Linked DNA regions of Shimia isoporae. The protein of the gene in region 1 binds, or shares a complex with, the protein of each later gene. Links are inferred from orthologs where the notes say so. Each region holds a gene or a part of one and is shown on either strand. Other genes may lie near its edges. The genes, in order: BXY66_RS15945 and dapF.

Region 1 (10,580 bases):
AGATCCACCATCCGGACAATCGCTGTGCCGGTATCCGTCCAGATATGCATGGATCAGCCGCACCATCCGCGGCACGGGTTTGCGGTGGGTGTTGGCATCCTCGGGCATTCCCATGCGCCGCACGGATTGGCCATCTGTGTCAATTTTGTGCCAATTTGGTTTCGCGCCGCACAGCAAATTTGCGCATTGTTTCGCATTTCTGCGCATTGCACGGCAAATCGTGCATTTCACAAATCGATAAAATCGGGATTTTTTGCTAATTTTTCAAGGGATTATGGCGACCCCGATAGGATTCGAACCTATAACCTGCCCCTTAGGAGGGGGCTGCTCTATCCAGTTGAGCCACGGGGCCGTCGACCTCTTTCTAGCGATGCACAAAGCTGTTGTCATGCAGCTTTGTTGGAACCGCAGAAACGCTATGAAAACCTGCCGTTAACGGGTCTCGCGTCACAAAGCTGTCGCGTTCCCTGCCCTTGACGTACCGCACCGAAAAGGATTGAAGGAACGGAACCTCCGCTCGGGGTACAATATCCCGTCAATCCAGAACCTAGGTGCCGTATGTCCGATCCTGCGACTTCCCCCACCATCTCTGTTGTTGTTCCGGCCAAAAACGAGAAGGGCAACCTTCCCGAGTTGATCCGCGATATTCAAACCGCATTTGAGGGACATGCGGAAGCGATAGAGATCATCATCGTCGATGACGGGTCCGATGATGGCTCGCCCGAGGTTGTAAAAGCCATGACGACGGATATGCCAAACCTTCGACTGCTTAGCCACCCGACCTCCGGCGGGCAGAGCGCCGCAGTTCATTCCGGCACCCGTGCGGCCCGCGGCCGGATTGTTTGTACGCTTGATGGCGACGGCCAAAATCCGCCCCTCGAGCTCCCCAATCTTGTGGCCCCGTTACTGGCGCCTGATGCGTCTGATGATCTTGGCCTCGTAGCGGGACAACGCGTTAATCGTCAGGATACCCTGTCCAAAAAACTGGCTTCCAAAGCCGCAAACGCAATCCGTTCGTTTATCTTGAAAGACAAAACCCGAGACACCGGGTGTGGGTTGAAGGCATTTAAACGGGAGGCCTTTCTTGACCTTCCCTATTTCGACCACATGCACCGCTATTTGCCGGCCCTGTTTTCAATGAACGGATACAGCGTCGCCCATGTTGACGTAACCCATCGACAGCGCGGGGCGGGGCGGTCCAACTACTCCAATTTCCAGCGCGCGCTTGTTGGCCTTGTGGACCTCTTTGGCGTCGCCTGGCTTATCCGCCGCCGCAAAAAGGCCCGGGCTTTGGAAATTACCCCCGGAACAGAAAGCACCAAATAATGGACTCTCTCCTTTCCTTTCTCAAAGTGAACAACTGGGTGGAATTCTGGTGGGTGGCTTTCGGTCTCTTTGGCCAATTGATGTTCACCGGTCGCTTTCTGGTGCAGTGGATCGCATCCGAGCGCGCGCGCCGCTCCACCGTGCCTCTGGCGTTTTGGTACTTCTCAATCGCAGGTGCGCTGATCCTGTTTACCTATGCGGTTTATCGGCAAGATCCGGTTTTCATTCTTGGACAGTCATTCGGTATCGTGGTCTACACACGAAACCTTTGGCTGATTCACAAGGAAAAGCGCGAAGATGGTGCAGCCTGACACCCTCGGAAATTGGCGCCCTCTGCTAGTCGCAGTGGGAATCGTGACGTTGGCACGGGTGCTGCTCCTCTGGATCAGTCCGACCGATCTTTATGTAGATGAATCCCAGTACTGGGTCTGGGGGCAAAACCTCGATCTGGGATATTATTCCAAACCGCCCATGATCGGTTGGGTTTTGCGGTTGTTTGACGAACTGGCCGCCCACAGAAGCGCATTTTCAGTTCGTTTGCCGGCCCCTCTTTTTCATGGCGCAACCGCGCTACTGCTGGGCGTTTGGGCACAGTCCCTGATGCCTGAGAACCGACGCGCGGCACTGTGGGTGGCAATGGCTTACCTAAGCCTGCCTATCGTAACTGTTGGCAGCTTCCTCATGTCCACCGACACCATTATGGCGCCGTTCCTTGTCGGCGCGTTGGTGCTCTACTGGAGGGTTTGCGAAGGTGGCAAACCGATACACGCCTTGGCTGGCGGATTGCTCCTCGGCCTGGCCTTCATGTCAAAGTACGCGGCAATCTACTTCTTGCCCGGTGCGGCAATCGCCTATGCAATTCACCCCGCTATGCGCCCATCGGGCCGGCATTTGCTTTTGTTCCTTGCTGGCTTCCTGATCTCGGCAAGCCCGAATATCGTCTGGAACATCGCCAACGACCTCACAACGGTCTCCCACACAATGGACAACGTTGGCTGGATCAAGGAAGAAAGTGCGGGGCCAAGCCTGAACTTCGGCAGCCTTGCGGAATTCGCGGCCTCACAGTTTGCGGTCTTCGGACCGGTCTTTATGGTGTTCTGGCTCATCGCGCTGCGTGCACCCGCGCCCAGCCGGCGTCGTGCACTTTTGTGGTTCTCCATCCCTGTCTGGCTGATCGTCCTCACACAAGCTCTGCTCAGCCGCGCCTATGCCAACTGGGCATTTGCGGCCATTCCACCGGCAACCATCGTTGCCATTCTCTGGGCGTTGGAGCGTGACAGCAGTCGTTGGTTGAAAATCGGGTTCGGCATCAACATCGCCGTTGTGCTCGTTATCTCCTTTCTCGTTGCATTTCCGATGGCGATCAAAGGCGACGACGGTCAACCTTTTGCCAAACGCTATGTCAATATTGCCGGCCTAAGCCGTGACGCCTTTGAACTGGCAGAGCACAACGGTCTGAGCACAATTGTCGCCAACAATCGCGGCATTTTAGCCGATCTGTTTTTCACTGGGGCAGACCGAGACTTCGCACTCTATTCGCGCCCGCACAAAGGGGCGCCAAAGCACTACTACGCCCAAAAGAAAGCCCTGCCCAAGTCGCTTGAAGGTAAGGTGCTCTATGTCGGATATGCGGAAAAGCTAACGTGCAAAGGCACAGCCGTTGAACCTGTTGCAGACCTGGCTCAAGAAGTGGGAACATGGACCAATGTTCCCATCCCAGCCTACATTGTGGACGCCGCATGCCTGCGCTGAATGCAAACGCCCGAGCCCTGCAAAGCTGTGTGATCCTCACGGCCATTCTGGCTATGGTGTTCGCAATCTGGCCTGGCCTCGATCTCTGGTTCACCGGTCTGTTTTACGATCCTGAGTACGGCTTCTGGCTGGCCCACATCGAGTTTGTGAAACACCTGCGAGAGTTCATCTGGAAACTCATAATTCTCACGTTTCTGCTGGCTTTTGGTGCTCTGGTTTTCACCAAAACCTTCCGCTCGACAACGCCCGTTTTGAACAAGGTTTGGGAAGTTGCAACGCTAACCTATGTGCTCGGCCCAATGCTGCTGGTGGATGTGATCCTCAAAAGCCATTCCGGACGCGCGCGCCCTTCGACCGTCGAAGAGTTCGGAGGCAACCTGACGTTCTCTCGCGCCTTCGAAATCTCGGATCAATGCGAAAAAAACTGTTCGTTCGTATCCGGCGAAGGATCAGGTGTGACGGCTCTCCTGATCACCGTTCTGCTCGTCGTGCGCAACTCGGCGCCGGCACGATACACCCGCTTCGTCACACTTGCGGCCTTTGCGGTGACGGCCGCCGGTTTGAGCCTGCGTGTGGTGATGGGGCGACATTTCTTGTCAGACACGGTCTTTGCCGTTCTCTTTGTAACAATGATCGCTCTGGGACTGCTTCAGCTCAAACGCTACCGAACGCTCAAACTCTTCTGAGCGTTACAGCTTGTCGGCGAACTCCGACAGCACCTGCTCGTATACAGCCCGTTTGAACGGAACGATATTTGCCACCAGATCACCGGTTGGCAACCACCGCCATTCCGAAAACTCTTGATGGTCAACTTCGATGTTGATCTGGCTGTCGTCCCCGTGGAAACGGAACAAAAACCACTTCTGTTCCTGCCCGCGATAGCGACCTTTCCAGATACGCGGAACGATGTCATGTGGCAGATCATAAGCCACCCATCCTTCGCTTTCTGCTTCAACCGTCACCAAATCAGGAGAGACACCGGTCTCCTCTTCAAGCTCGCGGAGCGCCGCATCGCGTGGGGTTTCGCCCTTGTCGATGCCGCCTTGTGGCATTTGCCAGGCTGGCACCTCGCTATCAAGCCGCTGCCCAACAAAGGCATGGCCCTCGGAATTCACCAGCATCACACCGACATTGCGGCGATAAGGCAGCTTGGCGATCTCTTCTGGCGTCATGGCAGGTCTCCTTGTGGCGTAAGTTCGTCCTAGCCAATCACCGGGGCAGGTGCAATCGCACCTTGTCTGGGAAACCTCGCAAGTAGGCTCCCCAACAAAACAAAGGGCGCCCCGAACGGGACGCCCTCAAATAAAATTGTCAGAGCCTTATTCCGTGGGTCCAAGCGCGGAGAGGCCTTTGAGAATGTCCAGAGCATAGGCCAGCTGGTAATCCTCTTCGCGCAACTTGGCGGCTTCTTCGGCCTTGGTGCGATCCTCTTCGATTTGGCGGCGCTCGTCATCTGTCAGGCTGTCGTTGTTCAGGCTGCCGCGCAGATCCGCTTCACCATTGAAACGACGCGAAGTATCTTCTTCCTCTTCCGTCTCCGGAGCGCGGCGCGGTTGCTCCACCACGATATCAGGGCTCACGCCCAGCGCCTGAATAGAGCGGCCCGATGGCGTGTAGTAACGCGCGGTCGTCAGACGCATCGCACCGTCACCCCGAAGCGGCATCACGGTCTGAACGGAGCCTTTGCCGAAGCTCTTGGTACCTACAACAATGGCGCGGCGGTGATCCTGCAGCGCACCGGCCACAATCTCGGAAGCCGAGGCCGAACCGCCGTTGATCAGAACCACAATCGGCTTACCTTCGGCCAGATCACCCGGTTCCGCGTTGTAACGCTCACCGTCCTGCGGGTTGCGCCCGCGGGTCGAAACGATTTCGCCTTTTTCAAGGAAGCTGTCGGAGACCTTGATAGCTTGCGTCAACAAACCACCCGGATTGTTACGCAGATCGAGCACGATCCCGTTCACATTCTCCATGCCGCCTAGCTCTTCAACCTGTTTGGCAAAGCCCGCTTCAAGGTTCGGTGTGGTTTGATCGTTGAAAGTGGTCACACGCAACACGACGCTTTCGCCAACTGTCCGAGACCGCACCGCAGTCAGCTTGATGGTGTCGCGGACAATGGTCACATCAAACGGTTCGGCCTCACCTTCGCGCGCAACGGTGATCACGATCTCGCTGCCCACCGGGCCGCGCATCATTTCGACCGCCTGATCCAGCGTCAGGCCCAAAACGCTCTCGCCGTCCACGTGAGTGATAAAGTCTCCGGCCTCGATACCGGCCGCATCCGCAGGCGTGTCGTCGATCGGGGACACGACCTTCACAAAGCCTTCTTCCTGCGTGACCTCAATGCCAAGACCGCCGAACTCACCGCGTGTCTGAACACGCATGTCTTCTGCATCATCCGGCGAGAGGTACGAACTATGCGGGTCAAGTGACGTCAGCATACCATTGATGGCCGCTTCGATCAGATCGCCTTCGTCCACTTCTTCGACATATTGCACGCGGATGCGTTCGAAGATGTCGCCAAACAGATCAAGCTGTTCATAGACGCTCGCCTTGCGCTCGTTTTCTTCGGCTAGCAGCGGACCTGCCACCTGTGTCGTGACCAACAGGCCGGCAAGCGCGCCAGTCGCGGCCGCAGCGACAAACTTCTTCATGTGTCATCCATCCTTGTTCGTTTTGAACCACGTTTCCGGGTCCACGGGCGATTTGCCCTCTCTCACTTCTATATAGAGCGTTTCTGTGCGGTCCTGACCAGTGCCTTCACTCGACTGTGACAGGATGGCACCAACTTCAGGGTCATTTCCGCCCATCAAACCTACCGGAGTGCCTTCGGGCACCACCTCTCCCACGCTGCCATAGACCTGAGCGAGGCCCGCCAGCACGAAAAGGTAACCCGGCTGTGGCTCGAGAATCATAACATTGCCATAGTCCAGCAGCGGACCGCGGTATCGGATCGTGGCGGCCGTCGGCGCCGTCACAAGCGCATTTGGACGGGTAGCCAGGACCAGCCCGGGACGCACGATGCCTGCCGCATCAGCCTCACCTGCACGGCGCAGAATGCGCGCTTCGACCGGCAACGCCAGGGCTCCCTTGCGGCCGGTGACATCAGGCAGATCAATCTCTGACATGCCTTCAACCTGCAAATCCACGAGTGCGCTGGCAAAGCCCTCAAGAGTCTCCGTGGAGGCAATCAACAATGCTGTTTGCACGGGGTCTTCCGTAAAGCGCATCGGCAGGTCTGTACGGTCTGCCATCGCCTTTGACAGTTCCTGTCGCGCTCTTTGTGCTCCGGCAAGCCCCTCTTGCAGCGTCTCTGCCGCGCCTTCCTGCAGGCTGCGCAGAATTGTCACTTCCTCAAGGTCGCGACGCACTGACGCTGCCTTGGCTTCAAGAGCCGGTGTCACATCCGCCAAGATCATTCCGGCACGTGCGGTTCCTGCGGGTCCTTCAGGATGCAACAACATCACCGGCGACGGGTCCTGCCCCATCGTCTGAAGCACACCCAGAAGCCGCGCAATCTCTACCTCTTGGGACTTGAGCTGCTTGCTAAGCTGCGCCTCTCTGATCGCTGCTCGGCGCAACCCGGCCCGAAGCGCCGTCAACCCGGCTTCGTAAGCATGCACAACGCCCGTCAGAGATTTCACACGATCGCGACTGCCCTTGGCTTTAGACAACGCTACCGACGCGGCTTCCAACTGCTCCGCCGCAGCGCGGGCGGCTCCGGCCGGATCGGTTTCCGTCCGACCCGGTGCCGCCATCAACGCGGTCATGACCGCTAGCGTCAGCAAAAGCGCAGGGCATCTCATCGCGTGATCAGGCTTTCTCCGGTCATTTCGGCGGGCTGCTCCAAACCCATCAATTCAAGCAATGTCGGCGCAAGATCCGCCAGACGGCCCTGACGCAACCCTGCGCCATCTGGCCCGTTTACAAGAATGACTGGCACGGGATTCAGCGTGTGAGCAGTGTGCGGACCACCGGTGTCGGGATCAACCATGGTTTCGCAGTTACCGTGATCCGCGGTCACAATCATCGCACCACCTGCCGCGTCCAAAGCTGCCCGTACCTTGCCGAGCCCTTCGTCCACTGCAGCACAGGCCGCCATGGCAGCTTCAAGACTGCCAGTGTGCCCAACCATATCCGGGTTGGCATAGTTTGTGACGATCAGATCATAACCCTGCTCAATTGCAGCAACGAACTGCTCCGTCACTTCGACTGACGACATTTCGGGCTGCAAGTCATAGGTCGCCACTTTCGGCGATTTCGGCATGAACCTGTCCTCGCCTTCCGACGGGGTCTCTTCTCCACCGTTCAGAAAAAACGTCACATGCGGGTATTTTTCGGTCTCGGCCAGTCGGAACTGTGTCTTGCCTGCCTTTGCGACCCACTCACCCAAAGTATTGGAGATCTCCTGCTTCGGGTAAGCCGTTGTCATGTAGGTGTTATGCTTTTCGGAATAATCCACCATACCCAGAACCGCCGCCCATTCGGGTCGCGCAGTAACGTCGAATGCATCAAAACCAGGCTGCGCCAATGCGGCCAGTATCTCGCGCGCCCGATCCGCTCTGAAGTTCAGACAGAAAAACCCATCGCCGTCCTGCGCACCTGCGTAGTCACCGATCACAGTTGCCTCGACAAACTCGTCGCTCTCACCACGGTCATATCCTGCCTGAACAGCTTCCCCCGCAGAGCTGGCCGTGCGACCCTCGCCAGAAACCCAGGCATCAAACGCCTTGCTGACGCGCTCCCAGCGGTTGTCACGATCCATCGCAAAGTAACGACCTGTAAGCGTTGCGACCCGCGCACCGTCAGGCATGCCCGCATCAAGCGTCTCGATAAACTCCAAAGCTGACTTCGGTGCCACATCCCGCCCGTCGGTGATCGCATGCAGCGCCACAGGAACACCCGCATCCGTCGCTGCTCTGATGGCCGCCAGCACATGAGTCAAATGCCCGTGCACGCCACCATCGGAGATCACCCCCATGAGGTGCGCCGTGCCGCCTGTTTCCTTCATCTTTGCGATGAATGCCTGCAACGCGACGTTTTCAAAAAACGAGCCATCTTCAATTGCGAGATCAATCTGGCCAAGATCCATGGCGACAACCCGACCCGCGCCAATATTCGTGTGTCCGACTTCGGAGTTGCCCATCTGACCGCTTGGCAGACCAACGTCTGGACCATGGGTGATCAGGGTCGCATTCGGACACTCAGCCATCATCGCATCAAAGTTCGGGGTCGCGGCAAGAAACGGCGCGTTGGCAGTGGTGTCTTCGGAGACGCCCCACCCATCCAGAATGCACAAAACAACGGGTTTGGGCGGTGTCATCTTTGGCTCCAATTACTGCTCTGCGCCGTTCTACCGCGTGCATGCCGCAGGGGGAACAGGTTTTTAGAGCAAAGCCCAACGTACACGGCCCCGGCTATCGACGCCCTTCCCTAAGCCAACCCGCAACGATGAACAGAGATGCGACAAGCAACACCGCCCAAGCGGGTAGGAGCGGAGTGCGCGCTACATCCAGCGTCTCATAGGCACCGCGCGGTGTGATCCCGATCCAGCCGCGTCCCATTGCAGGTCGTCCTGCCCGAACCTCACGTACCGCAGGCACACCATCTTCCAGTGCGCGGGCACCACCATTCGTGGCCTCCAGAACCGGCTCCAGGGCATCGGCACTCGCAAGTGTCTTTTCGAACTCTTTCGGTGCCGAAGGACCAAGACCAATGACTGCCGACTTGTCTCCGTTCTCCAACCGATAAAGTCCGATTTCCGCGCCTTCAAAGGCAGCTTCAAACCGTCCGGGTGACACCTGCTCCAATGGCAATGAAACCACTTCACCTGTGGGCGCTGTAACCGACACTTCGCCCACATCCTCTTCCAGTGAGCGCCGCACAATGCGCATACTCTGCCCTGTCGCATCCGCCCACAGGGCCTCTTCCTCAAGCTCGGGCTCGCCCATCATCCAGTGCGCCAGCCGCCGCAACATCTCAAGTTGCGGGCCACCACCGTCATATCCGCGTGCCCAAAGCCAGGCATGATCAGACGCAAGCAAAGCGACCCGCCCTTCTTCCACACGGTTCAGAACCAGAAGAGGACTGTCCTCAGCGCCTGTCATCAGGACATCGCCACCCTCTACCGGCGTCACTTCGACTTGTCGCAACCAAGCGCCCCAATTGCCGGCATTGGGAAGCCCCGCCGTCACCGGATGTCGCGCGCCCACGTCTGATACAGTCGGAACAAATCTCTGATCCATCACGCGTGCGGTCGGTTCACCCGGCAGGATGCGCGCCAATGGGCCGCGATAAATGCTGTCGGCAGTTGCATAGTCAGGCCCTGCTGCGATCAGAACCGCGCCGCCTTTGTGAATGTACTCCCGCACATTGTCCAGATACAGCGCGGGCAATATGCCCCGCCGCTGGTACCGGTCAAAGATGATCAGATCGAAATCGTCGATCTTTTCCATGAACAATTCGCGTGTCGGGAACGCGATCAAAGACAACTCTGCAACCGGAACACCGTCCTGTTTCTCTGGTGGGCGCAGAATCGTGAAATGCACGAGATCCACTGACGCGTCGGACTTGAGAAGATTGCGCCATGTCCGCGCACCTTGATGGGGTTCGCCGGACACCAGCAGGACGCGCAAGCGATCACGTACACCGTTGATCTGCACCAGCGCCGCATTGTTGCGATCCGTTAATTCACCATCCTCGAAAGGCACCGAAAACTGGATAACATTGCGTCCGCCATGCGGCAGTGTGACAGGCAATTCGATATCGCGTCCGAGCGGAACCATGAATTCCTGCGGCGCTTCGCCATCAATGGAAATGCTCAATGGCGCGCGCGTGACACCCGAGGGCGCCGCTCCGGAATCCTCAACGCGGAGCGTCAAAGTCACGGGTTCTCCCAGGATCGCAAAAGCGGGAGCATTGCGCACGCTCAAGCGGCGGTCCCAATCGCTTTCACGGCCGGTGTGCAACAGATGAAACGGCGCCGGCAGGTCTGGCGCCAAATCCATGTCATGCACCACTCCGTCGCTGATCGCGATAACGCCGGCCACACGTCCGCGCGGCTCTTGCGCCAGTGCTTCGTTCAACGCGCTCATCATCTCGGTGCCGGCATCATTGACTCCGTCACCCACATCCACGCGCCGGACTTCGGTGTTTTCCCGCGCACCGAGCCTCGCCGCCATGGCGTCCGCCGCCGCCTCGGTCCGTGCGCTTCGGTCATCCAAACGCTGACTGGCGCTGCGGTCGACCAGCATCAACACGATGTCGCTCAACGGGGCACGGTTTTCAGTCTGCAAAACCGGACCAGCCAGCGCCGCAAGAATGACCAGTCCGGCCAGACCTCGGAACGCCCAGCCTGCCAACCCGCGCCACAAGGCAAACGACACCGCTCCCGCACAGATCACCGCCAGAGTGACGAGCAGCCAAACCGGCACAATCGGATCAAACAGCACATTCCCGGTCATTGGCCCAACCGATCCAGCAATGCAGGCACATGCACCTGA
Region 2 (10,666 bases), on another replicon or contig:
TAAAGCTCGACATTTCGGCTGGAGATTAGCGCGTCAAAAGGTGCCCGAAGTGTGGCGTGGCGCAGGGACCATTCCGCATTGCTTACCGCAATTTCCGAGAGCCCGGCCTGCGTTTCGGCATCATCAATGGCAACCTGGCTTACGGTGTTGCCCTTGAGCTTTTCCAAACGATCAACGGTCCGATCGGCCTGCGACTTCTGCAAACGCGCCTGACTAAGCTGCAACTCAAAGGGTTCCTGGTCCAACTTGGCGATTATGTCGCCTTGTTTGATCCGTAGCCCCTCGGTCACCGGGAAGTCGACGATCTGACCACCAACTTGAAACGCGAGATCTACGGACTGACGTGCCTTCACCTGACCAAAAAATTGCCGCTCGAAAGCGGTTTGGCCAGATTGGATTTCCATCAGCTTGACCGGTTTGAGTGGCTCGTCTGCAAAAGCAGGCGCAGCCGCCACCGAGGCGGCCAGCGCCAGACATTTCAGAAACTTCATTTGGGGTCCTCACCCGTTTCATCTGTAAAAAAATCATCTGGCAGCGCTTTGATCGCCAGATCTGCATAGGTCCGGATTTCTTTGCCCGTGAGGTTGGATTCCGTACGGAAGATTTTCTCGACCTTTTCGAAGGTTTCATCTCGCGCGTCGCGACCGGAGTCAGTCAGCGCAAGCTGCCATGCCCGCCCATCCTGAGGATCACGTTGACGAACCAGTAGACCGCGGTCTGCGAGAGAATCGGCCATTGCCGTAACACTCGATGGAAGCGCCCCCATCCATTTAGCCAGTTCGCCCATACGACGCGGTGGATCCAGAAACAGAACCATGCGTCGCTCCTGTTTGGTGAGATTGACCGAAAATGCCTCCTCTTCCATGAGGTTTTCCATCTTTCGGACTATAGCGAACGCCCCAATGACAGCCCGCACTTCATCGGAGAAGTCGCGAGGCAAAGCGTGCCGGTCTGTGGTCAGATTCTGAGACATAGAACCCCCAATGCTTCACAAATTGAAATATCCAGTTAACGCACGGATAGCCTTTTTCAAGAGGCAAGTGAACTCCTCGGTTCATTTTTTACGAAAAATATACGAATTCGCCACATTTCCTGGCCCCTATACAACCTGCCAGAGATCGGATAGGTGCAGCACTTCTTGTTCTTTCTCGTGCATAGGAACGCCGCATTCGACGGCGAAAGGGGATGCCAGTCAAAGAACAGCACACTCCTGAGAGAGAAAGAGACACTTTGAAAACTGCCCTGCAAAACGCGCTCGAAGAGCGCGGCTATGACTCGTTGACGCCAGTTCAGACCGCTGTATTGGACCCAGATCTTGAAGGCCGCGACCTTCTCGTTTCGGCACAGACCGGATCAGGCAAGACGTTGGGCTTTGGCCTCGCCATTGCCCCGACCATCCTTCAGGATCTAGAGACATTCGCGGCGCCAGCTGCGCCTCTGGCACTTGTGATCGCCCCCACCCGAGAATTGGCCCTTCAGGTCAAACGCGAACTCGGCTGGCTTTATGCCAAAGCCGGAGTCGAGATGGCATCCTGTGTGGGTGGCATGGATATGCGTGACGAACGCCGCGCGCTTGCTCGGGGTGCCCACATTGTAGTGGCGACGCCCGGCCGACTGCGGGATCACATCAGCCGGGGCGCCATCGACCTTTCGGATATCCGCGCCGTCGTGCTGGATGAAGCGGACGAAATGCTCGACCTCGGTTTTCGAGAAGACCTCGAGTTCATTCTTGGGGAAGCGCCGGAAGAGCGTCAAACACTGCTGTTTTCCGCCACGGTGCCGAACGCCATCCTTGGGCTGGCCAAAAACTATCAACGCGACGCAGAGCGGGTTATCGCCAAAGCACAGGAAGGTCAGCACGCTGACATCGAATACCGCGCCATGAAAGTTGCGGACCGCGACGTCGACAATGCGGTGATCAACACCCTGCGTTACTACGAAGCACCCAACGCTATCGTTTTTGCCAACACGCGAGCCATGGTGAACCGTCTGACAACCCGCCTGTCCAACCGTGGTTTCAACGTGGTTGCCCTGTCCGGAGAACTGTCTCAATCCGAACGCACTCATGCGCTTCAGGCAATGCGCGACGGTCGTGCACAGGTCTGTGTGGCGACCGACGTCGCTGCCCGCGGAATCGACTTGCCTAACCTTGATTTGGTTGTGCACGCCGAACTGCCAAACAACCATGAGACCCTGCTGCACCGCTCTGGGCGGACGGGTCGCGCGGGACGCAAGGGCGTCAGTGCTCTCATCGTGAACCGCAAGTCCAACAAGAAAGCCCAGCGCATCCTCGGAATGGCGAAGCTTAAGGCGGAATGGGGTGGAGCCCCGTCAGCGGACGAAGTCAAAGCGCGTGACATGGATCGCTTGTTTGCGGACCCTGCGTGGCAGGAAGCGATACCAGAGAGCAGTCAATCCACCGTCGCAGCGATGCTTGACGCCTTTACGCCTGAACAGATGGCGGCGGGCTATTTGCGCCTGCTCGGCACAATCCGGACGGCACCCGAAGAGCTCACCGACGTCAACACCAAACCAGAGCCTCGTAAGGAATTCGGTGCTTCAATCTGGTTCGCGATCTCCGGCGGACGCGAAGCCGGACACGACCCGCGACGCCTTTTGCCGATGCTGTGCAGCTACGGCGGTTTGGGACGCAGTGATATCGGCGCGATCCGAATTCAGAGTAATGAAACCTACGTGCAAATTCTGGAAACCAGCGTTCCAGCCTTTCTTTCTGCCGTTGGTCCAGAGGGAAAAGTAGAACACGGTGCCACTCTGACACAACTGGCCGAAGCCCCCAAGCTGGAGCGTCTGCGAGGCGGAAAGCCCGGCAAGCCACCCCATCGAGGTAGAGGCAAACCGAAGTTCGACAAACCACGCGGCGACAAACCAAAGTTCGACAAGCCGCGCACAAAGCCAGAGGTCATGGACGGCCCGAAACAAGAAAGCGCGCCAATCGACTGGAACGATGCTCCTGCTCCCCGTGCGCGCAAACCCAAACCGGTTTCAAAAGGCGGCAAACCTGTCAAACCGAAGTTTGACAAACCCAGATCCGAGGACACGCAGGGCAAACCCAAAGCCCACAAATCCGCTACGGCAAACAAGGCCAAAGGTGGCGACGCTGCTCCACGCCGCGCGAAATCAGGCGACAAACCGAAAGGTCCACCACCGCCAGTGGGCAAACCGAACAGCAAGAAGAACAAAGCCCGCCGCGCCGCAGCCAAGACAGGCAAGGGCAAACCTTCTTCCAAGAAATAAAGACAAACTGCCAGAGCCGCGCATCCACTTGCGCGGCTTCGCTTTTTCCGGCTCACCGAACTTGCCAAACTGAAACTTGGAGACCTGCGACGCCAAGAAGTCCAAGGGAAACAAGCCGGCGAAGCTACGTTACAACTGTCACTGTAGAGCGCGTTTTCAAAAGTTGGATTAAGGCGCTGCGTCGGATCCAAGGGCACTGGTTCCATGACCTGAGCCGAACACTCTGCTCATGCACGACCCCGAAACGCTCATGAGCTCGCATACTGTGCCCGCTAAGTCGCACTTCGCAACGGCACCACAACGTCACCACCTGCGCGGACGCATTTTAGGAGGCTTATATCAATTTGGGTGGAGTGGTGAGCCGTATAGGATTCGAACCTATGACCCACTGATTAAAAGTCAGTTGCTCTACCAACTGAGCTAACGGCCCACTCTCTGTGGCGCGGTTACTATGCTTTGCGCGGGGGGCGGTCAAGCCGATTCTCAAGAAAAAATGCACGCCACTGGAATCCGATCTTCAACAAGCGTATATGCGCCCAATGAACACACGCGCGAACACCACAATGCCGTTTATGAAAATGCACGGTTTGGGCAACGATTTTGTCGTTGTTGATGGTCGCACGCGCGCATTCAACCTCACCGAGAAGCAAATCACGGCAATTGCGGATCGCCACAAAGGCGTTGGATTCGATCAGCTTGCAGTGATCGAGACCTCCAGCTCGGCGGATGCGCATCTGGTGTTTTACAACGCGGACGGCTCGACCTCCGCAGCATGCGGCAACGCCACCCGCTGTATTGCACGCCATCTGATGGATGAGTCGGGGACAAGCAACCTAACTTTGACCACCGATCGCGGCACGCTCTATGCGCGGGACGCTGGAAATGACCTCACCTCGGTGAACATGGGGCAACCTCAGCTTCTGTGGGACGAAATCCCGCTGGCCCGCGAAATGGACACACTGGAACTGCCGATAGACGGCGGGCCGACCGCAACCGGTATGGGCAATCCGCACTGTACTTTTTTTGTGGAAAACGCAGAGGCCGTCGACCTGTCCGAGTTCGGCGCGCGACATGAACACCATGCGCTGTATCCGGAACGCACCAATGTGCAGGTCGCGCAGATCATCGGCGAAAACCACATTCGGATGCGGGTTTGGGAACGCGGTGTGGGCATTACCCTAGCGTCGGGCTCGTCCAGTTGCGCCACCGCCGTCGCGGCGCACCGCCGTGGCCTGACTGACCGCAAAGTGCGGATCGAACTCGACGGCGGCACCATTTGGATCGACTGGCGCGAGGATGGCGTCTGGATGACGGGGCAAACCGAGCACGTGATGAGTGGCACCTTCAGCGCTGCGTTTCTGGAGCGCGCGAAATGACAGCAGCCCCACCAAAATTCACTACTCTGGGATGCCGCCTGAATTCCTACGAATCCGAAGCAATGAAGGACATGGCGCAATCTGCCGGTCTGGAAAACGCTGTCATCGTGAACACATGCGCCGTAACCGCCGAAGCCGTTCGCAAATCCCGTCAGGAAATCCGCCGCCTGCGCCGCGAAAACCCCGACGCGAACATCATCGTAACTGGTTGCGCCGCGCAGACAGAACCGGAAACATTCGCCGCCATGGGCGAGGTCGACAAGGTTATCGGCAACACCGAGAAAATGAACCCGGCGACGTGGCAAGGCATGGCCGCTGACTTTATTGGCCAGACCGAGAAAGTCATGGTCGACGACATTATGTCGGTAACAGAAACCGCTGGTCATTTGATCGACGGCTTCGGCACGCGCTCGCGCGCGTATGTGCAAGTTCAAAACGGGTGTGATCACCGTTGTACGTTCTGCATCATTCCCTACGGCCGTGGCAATTCTCGTTCTGTGCCCGCGGGTGTCGTGGTGGATCAGATCAAGCGCCTGGTCGATAAAGGCTTCAACGAGGTTGTATTGACTGGTGTGGATCTAACCAGCTGGGGCGCCGACCTTCCGGCCACGCCAAAGCTGGGCGATCTCGTGATGCGCATTCTCAGACTGGTACCCGATCTGCCGCGCCTGCGCATCAGCTCAATTGACAGCATCGAAGTGGACGAAAACCTGATGCTGGCCATCGCGACCGAACCGCGCCTGATGCCGCATCTGCATTTGTCCCTGCAACACGGGGACGACCTGATCCTGAAGCGCATGAAACGCCGCCACCTGCGCGACGATGCAATCCGCTTCTGTGAAGACGCCAAGAAACTGCGTCCCGATATGACATTTGGTGCTGACATTATCGCCGGCTTTCCGACCGAAACCGATGCGCATTTCGAAAACTCGCTGAAACTTGTTTCAGAGTGCGACCTGACCTGGCTGCATGTTTTCCCCTATTCCAAGCGCGAAGGCACGCCGGCGGCCAAAATTCCGATGCAGGTAAACGGCAAGATCATTAAGGAGCGCGCAGCGCGCTTGCGAGGCGCCGGCGCAACACAGGTCGCGCGCCACCTTAAGGCTCAGCTTGGCAAGACCCATCATATCCTGATGGAGAACCCGCACATGGGACGTACCGAGCAATTCACCGAAGTGACTTTCGACACCGCCCAGACCGAAGGTGCCATTGTGACCGCATCCATTGTGGACCTGCGTGGCACACAACTGGTGGCATGACCCCGATCCTCTACAGCTTCCGTCGCTGCCCTTATGCAATGCGGGCAAGATTGGCAGTGTCCGTGGCCGATGTTGAAGTGGAACTGCGAGAAATCGTGCTGCGCGACAAAGCTCCTGCCTTTCTGGAAGCCTCGCCCAGCGGGACAGCCCCTTGCCTCGACGACTACGGCGAAGTCACGGATGAAAGCCTCGACATAATGACTTGGGCGCTTCGGCAAAACGACCCTGACGGTTGGCTGAACATGCCCGAAGCAGGCTATGGGCTGATTGACGAAGCGGATGGACCGTTCAAGAAGGCTCTTGACCAGACAAAGTATCACACCCGTTACCCTGACCTTGATCCTGAAGAAAGCCGCGCCCGCGCGATGGTCTTTCTGACCGGTCTGGAAGCACAACTTGCACGCGGTTTTCTATACGGGCCAAAACCGACACTTGCGGACATGGCAATACTTCCTTTTGTGCGGCAATTTGCGTTCATCAACAAAGCCCGCTTTGACGCAGATGCGGGACCAAACCTGACTGGCTGGCTTGAGGCCTTCCTTCAAAGCGACCTGTTTTCGAGCATCATGCCGAAACTCCCCAAATGGACCGAGGGCGACGCGCCGACAATATTCAAAGGTACGATTGCCGCACCTGGGGACTGATAAGGCTTTATGAAGTGCCACATCAGCAAAAGCCGGTTGCCATAGGTGCGCGCACGCGGCACGATCCGCGCGAATTTGATCAAAAGAGCCGCGCATGCACCCGAACCCAGCTTTTCGCACAACCGAATTGGAACAAAGCCTGGCGTTTGCCCGCTCACGTGGTTTTGGCGTTCTTGCGCTGTCGACAGAGGGCCCGCCTCTCATCTCGCATGTCCCTTTCCTTTTGAGCGAAGATGGCAGCTCTGCCGACCTGCATCTCGTTCGGTCCAACCCTATGGCGCGCCTCCTTACAACAGCCAAGGCTGCCAAACTGGCCGTCAGCGGTCCCGACAGCTACGTCAGCCCGGACTGGTATGAAATCGACGATCAGGTTCCGACTTGGAACTACGTTGCGGTTCACCTGACCGGCTCGCTGGAACAACTGCCACAAAGTGAGATGCCAGCGCTTCTCGACCGTCTTTCTGCTCATTTCGAAGCGCAACTCCTGCCCAAACCTGCCTGGACGCGTGACAAGATGACCCCAGAAACGTTCGACCGAATGCTGCGCATGATCCAACCGTTTCGCCTGCGCATTGACGACGTGCAAAGCACGTGGAAACTTGGCCAGAATAAGCCTGTGGAGGCTCGCCACGCCGCAGCGACCCACATGGCCGCGCAGTCTATTGGCACCCAAACCCGCGAGCTTGCCGCGTTGATGCACTCGCCTTTTTCAGAACCAAAAAAGGATTGACCGATGTCCCGCCTTCAACTGATCCATTCCCCTGCCTCGCCCTTTGTACGCAAGGTTCGTGTAACCTTGGCGGAAACCGAGCAGGTCGCAGACGTCGATCTCGTGCGTGTGCACACAACTGCTTTGTCCACTGCGGACGAAGCGGCCGCAGCGAACCCACTTGGAAAAATTCCCGCACTCGTGCGTCCGGACGGTCCGGCGATCTATGATAGCCGTGTGATTTGTCGCTACCTTGTGGCCCGCGCTGGCGCAGACCTTTATCCGGAAGATCGGCTCTGGGACGTTCTCACGATTGAAGCCACCGCTGACGGTATTCTCGAGTCCGCGGTACTGATGGTCTATGAAAAGCGTCTACGCCCGGAAGAAATCGTCTTTGGAGACTGGCTGGAGTCCCAGTGGGGGAAAGTTGCAGGCGCGCTGGATGCGCTGAACGACCGCTGGATGAGCCACCTACACGGTCCGCTTGATATGGGACAAATCGCAGTGGGCTGCGCTCTTGGCTATCTCGACTTCCGGCACGATGATCGGAATTGGCGCAATGGCCGCGATGCTCTGGCCGCGTGGTATGACGACTTTGCACAACGCGAGAGCATGGTCACCACCTTCCCCTCCGACTGATCAGATGATGCCAAGGAAGTCGCAGACCAGTTCGCGCCCACTCCACAAGACAATTGCGGACAGGGTGCCGGTAATCATCGCCGGCACACCTTGCCTCCAGGTGTCAAACCAAAGGTGACAAGCGATCGCACCAAGCGAAGTTCCCAAAAGGGCCGCTGCCCCCATTGGCCCGAGAATGCTTCCTTGGAACCATATCGCCGCCGCTCCGAACAATTCGGCAAGGCCAACAATGCGCATAATCGCGCGGTTTAATCCGTAGGTATGGAACATCTCGAGTTGGATCTCGAAAATCTTTTGCTGCCAGCCAAAGATTTTGATGGAACTCGCAAACAGAAAGAACGCGGACAAAAGTCCAACAATGATCAACATGTGCATACCTCCGGTCCTGTGCAAAGACTACTGTGTCGCATTTTTCGTGCAAACAACACCGTAGTCGCGCCCGCGCGCACGACCTTAGGCCGCAAATTAATTCGCGACTCAAATAAAATACTTTGCAGAGGCGGGTAAATCCACTACGGCTATTTATGTCCGGCGCGCTCTCTGTCGCCGGACGCAGCTTTGGCTGTGGTTAAGGGGTTACCCGTAGCTAAAGGGGACTCCGGTGGCGAAGCGCCGCAATCGCCTCACCACCGGAGTTCATTTCATTCAGCTGCGACCGGCGTTTGAGCCTTTTCAACACGCACCGCCGAGAACTTGAACTCGGGAATCTTGCCATAAGGATCAAGCGCTGCATTGGTCAGGATATTGGCTGCGGCTTCAACATAGGCAAACGGCAAAAACACGTTGTCTGGTGCCACGGCCCGATCGGCGCGCGCCATCACCGTGACCGACCCACGGCGGGTCGAGAGCGATATGTATTCACCCGGTTCGACCCCAAGTTTCCGCAGAGTGGACGGATGCAAGGAACAGTTGGCTTCAGGTTCCAGCGCATCAAGCGTGCTGGCGCGGCGTGTCATGGAGCCAGTGTGCCAATGCTCCAACTGACGCCCGGTGATCAGGACAAACGGATAGTCCGAATCCGGCGTTTCGTCCGGTGGGATCACCGATGCAGGCGTGAACCGTGCACGCTTGTTCTCTCGCGGGAAACCATCGCCAAACACGATCGCCTGACCGGGGTCTTCCGGGCTGAGTGACGGATAGGTTACCGCCTCACCTTCAAGGCGCTCCCAAGTGATGTTGTCCAAAGAGCCCATGTTGAGCTTCATTTCCGCAAAAACTTCCTTGGGATGTGCATAAGACCAGTTCAGTCCCAGCCGTTTGGCGAGTTCCACCTCGATCCACCAATCCTCTTTGGCCTCCCCCGGAGGCGCAGTTACGGGCCGCCCCATCTGAACTTGGCGGTTTGTATTGGTCACGGTGCCGGACTTCTCGTACCACGCCGAACTGGGAAGGATCACATCCGCGTAGTTCGCCGTCTCCGTCAGGAAGATGTCCTGCACCACCAGATGCTCCAGCTTTGCCAGTGCAGCACGGGCGTGGTCCACGTCCGGATCGCTCATCGCGGGGTTTTCACCCAGAATATACATTCCTTTGATGTCTCCATCATGGATTGCATGCATGATCTCGACCACGGTCAGGCCCTTCTGGTTGGAAAAATCCTCACTTTTCCAAACCTCGGTGAACGCAGACCGCACACCGTCGTCCATCACCGATTGATAATCTGGCAGGAACATCGGAATCAGCCCCGCATCGGAAGCCCCTTGCACATTGTTCTGCCCTCTAAGTGGATGCAGCCCCGCGCCGGGCTTACCAACATTTCCGGTCATCAGTGCCAAAGAAATCAGGCAGCGTGCATTATCGGTGCCATGAATGTGCTGACTTACACCCATCCCCCAGAAAATCATCCCGGCCTGACCCTTGGCAAAAGTCCGCGCCGCGTCACGCAGCAACTCGGGATCGATACCGCAGATCGGCTCCATTGCTTCTGGACTGAAGTCTTTCAGGTGGGCTTTCATTTCCTCCCAGTTCTCTGTGAACTGGGCGATGTAGTTCGCATCAAACAGCTCTTCTTCGACGATCACGTGCATCATCGCGTTCAGCATCGACACATCTGCGCCCGGCTTGAATTGCAACTTGTGGCTGGCATGCCGCCCAAGCCCAACTCCCCTCGGGTCACAAACAATCAGCTTGCCGCCGCGCTTGGCGAATTGCTTGAAATAGGTCGCTGCGACCGGATGGTTTTCAATTGGGTTTGCGCCGATGACAATCGCCACGTCCGCATTTTCAATCTCGTTGAAGGTCGCGGTCACCGCACCTGACCCGACGTTTTCCAACAACGCCGCAACCGAAGACGCGTGGCACAGTCGTGTGCAGTGGTCGACGTTATTGTGGCCAAAGCCCTGACGGATCAGCTTCTGGAAAAGATAGGCTTCTTCATTGGAGCATTTGGCCGAACCAAAGCCCGCGATGTTGGTTCCCTTCTCCTCGCGAAGACGCGACATGCCACCGGCAGCGAAATCCAAGGCCTCGTCCCAAGTCGCTTCGCGGAAATGCGTCATCAGGTTTCCGGGATCGACGTTGAGTCCTTTCGGAGGCGCATCCTCACGACGGATCAGGGGTTTGGTCAGCCGGTGAGGGTGATCAATGTAGTCGAAACCAAAGCGGCCTTTGACGCAAAGGCGGTTTTCATTCGCCGGTCCGTCAATTCCCTCGACGTATTTGATCTTGTCTTCCTTGACCTTGAAGCTGATTTGACAGCCCACGCCGCAATAGGGGCAAACGCTTTTCACCTCACGGTCAAAATCGGCACTGTCACCGGCACCCGTTTCATCAACCACAGTTGCC

Evidence for each region.
Region 2: the proteins of BXY66_RS15945 (region 1) and dapF are in contact, whole or in part, in a solved structure (PDB 5YGU), measured with the Escherichia coli proteins. The link is inferred for Shimia isoporae from one-to-one orthologs.

The regions. Positions count from the first base shown.
Region 1 is NZ_SMGR01000003.1:322,536-333,115, forward strand. The notes cover bases 2,510-5,369. They hold BXY66_RS15945 (RNA pyrophosphohydrolase), read right to left. Parts: upstream 4,251-5,369; coding sequence 3,768-4,250; downstream 2,510-3,767. Other genes in these bases: BXY66_RS15935 (ArnT family glycosyltransferase), read left to right, coding at 2,510-3,078; BXY66_RS15940 (phosphatase PAP2 family protein), read left to right, coding at 3,066-3,764; BXY66_RS15950 (S41 family peptidase), read right to left, coding at 4,398-5,369. Outside these bases: BXY66_RS20715 (hypothetical protein), read right to left, coding at 1-114; BXY66_RS15925 (glycosyltransferase family 2 protein), read left to right, coding at 559-1,326; BXY66_RS15930 (lipid-A-disaccharide synthase N-terminal domain-containing protein), read left to right, coding at 1,326-1,637; more of BXY66_RS15935, read left to right, coding at 1,624-2,509; more of BXY66_RS15950, read right to left, coding at 5,370-5,732; BXY66_RS15955 (murein hydrolase activator EnvC family protein), read right to left, coding at 5,736-6,848; gpmI (2,3-bisphosphoglycerate-independent phosphoglycerate mutase), read right to left, coding at 6,881-8,401; BXY66_RS15965 (hypothetical protein), read right to left, coding at 8,496-10,541; BXY66_RS15970 (DUF4159 domain-containing protein), read right to left, coding at 10,538-10,580. UniProt on the Escherichia coli protein: Master regulator of 5'-end-dependent mRNA decay.
Region 2 is NZ_SMGR01000002.1:316,731-327,396, forward strand. What follows is about bases 2,763-5,708. They hold dapF (diaminopimelate epimerase), read left to right. Parts: upstream 2,763-3,785; coding sequence 3,786-4,631; downstream 4,632-5,708. Other genes in these bases: BXY66_RS13090 (DEAD/DEAH box helicase), read left to right, coding at 2,763-3,255; mtaB (tRNA (N(6)-L-threonylcarbamoyladenosine(37)-C(2))-methylthiotransferase MtaB), read left to right, coding at 4,628-5,708. In the rest of the region: BXY66_RS13080 (efflux RND transporter periplasmic adaptor subunit), read right to left, coding at 1-491; BXY66_RS13085 (MarR family winged helix-turn-helix transcriptional regulator), read right to left, coding at 488-973; more of BXY66_RS13090, read left to right, coding at 1,231-2,762; more of mtaB, read left to right, coding at 5,709-5,890; BXY66_RS13110 (glutathione S-transferase), read left to right, coding at 5,887-6,534; BXY66_RS13115 (FMN-binding negative transcriptional regulator), read left to right, coding at 6,629-7,264; BXY66_RS13120 (glutathione S-transferase), read left to right, coding at 7,268-7,882; BXY66_RS13125 (DoxX family protein), read right to left, coding at 7,883-8,251; fdhF (formate dehydrogenase subunit alpha), read right to left, coding at 8,524-10,666. UniProt on the Escherichia coli protein: Involved in the succinylase branch of the L-lysine biosynthesis and in the biosynthesis of the pentapeptide incorporated in the peptidoglycan moiety. Catalyzes the stereoinversion of LL-2,6-diaminopimelate (L,L-DAP) to meso-diaminopimelate (meso-DAP).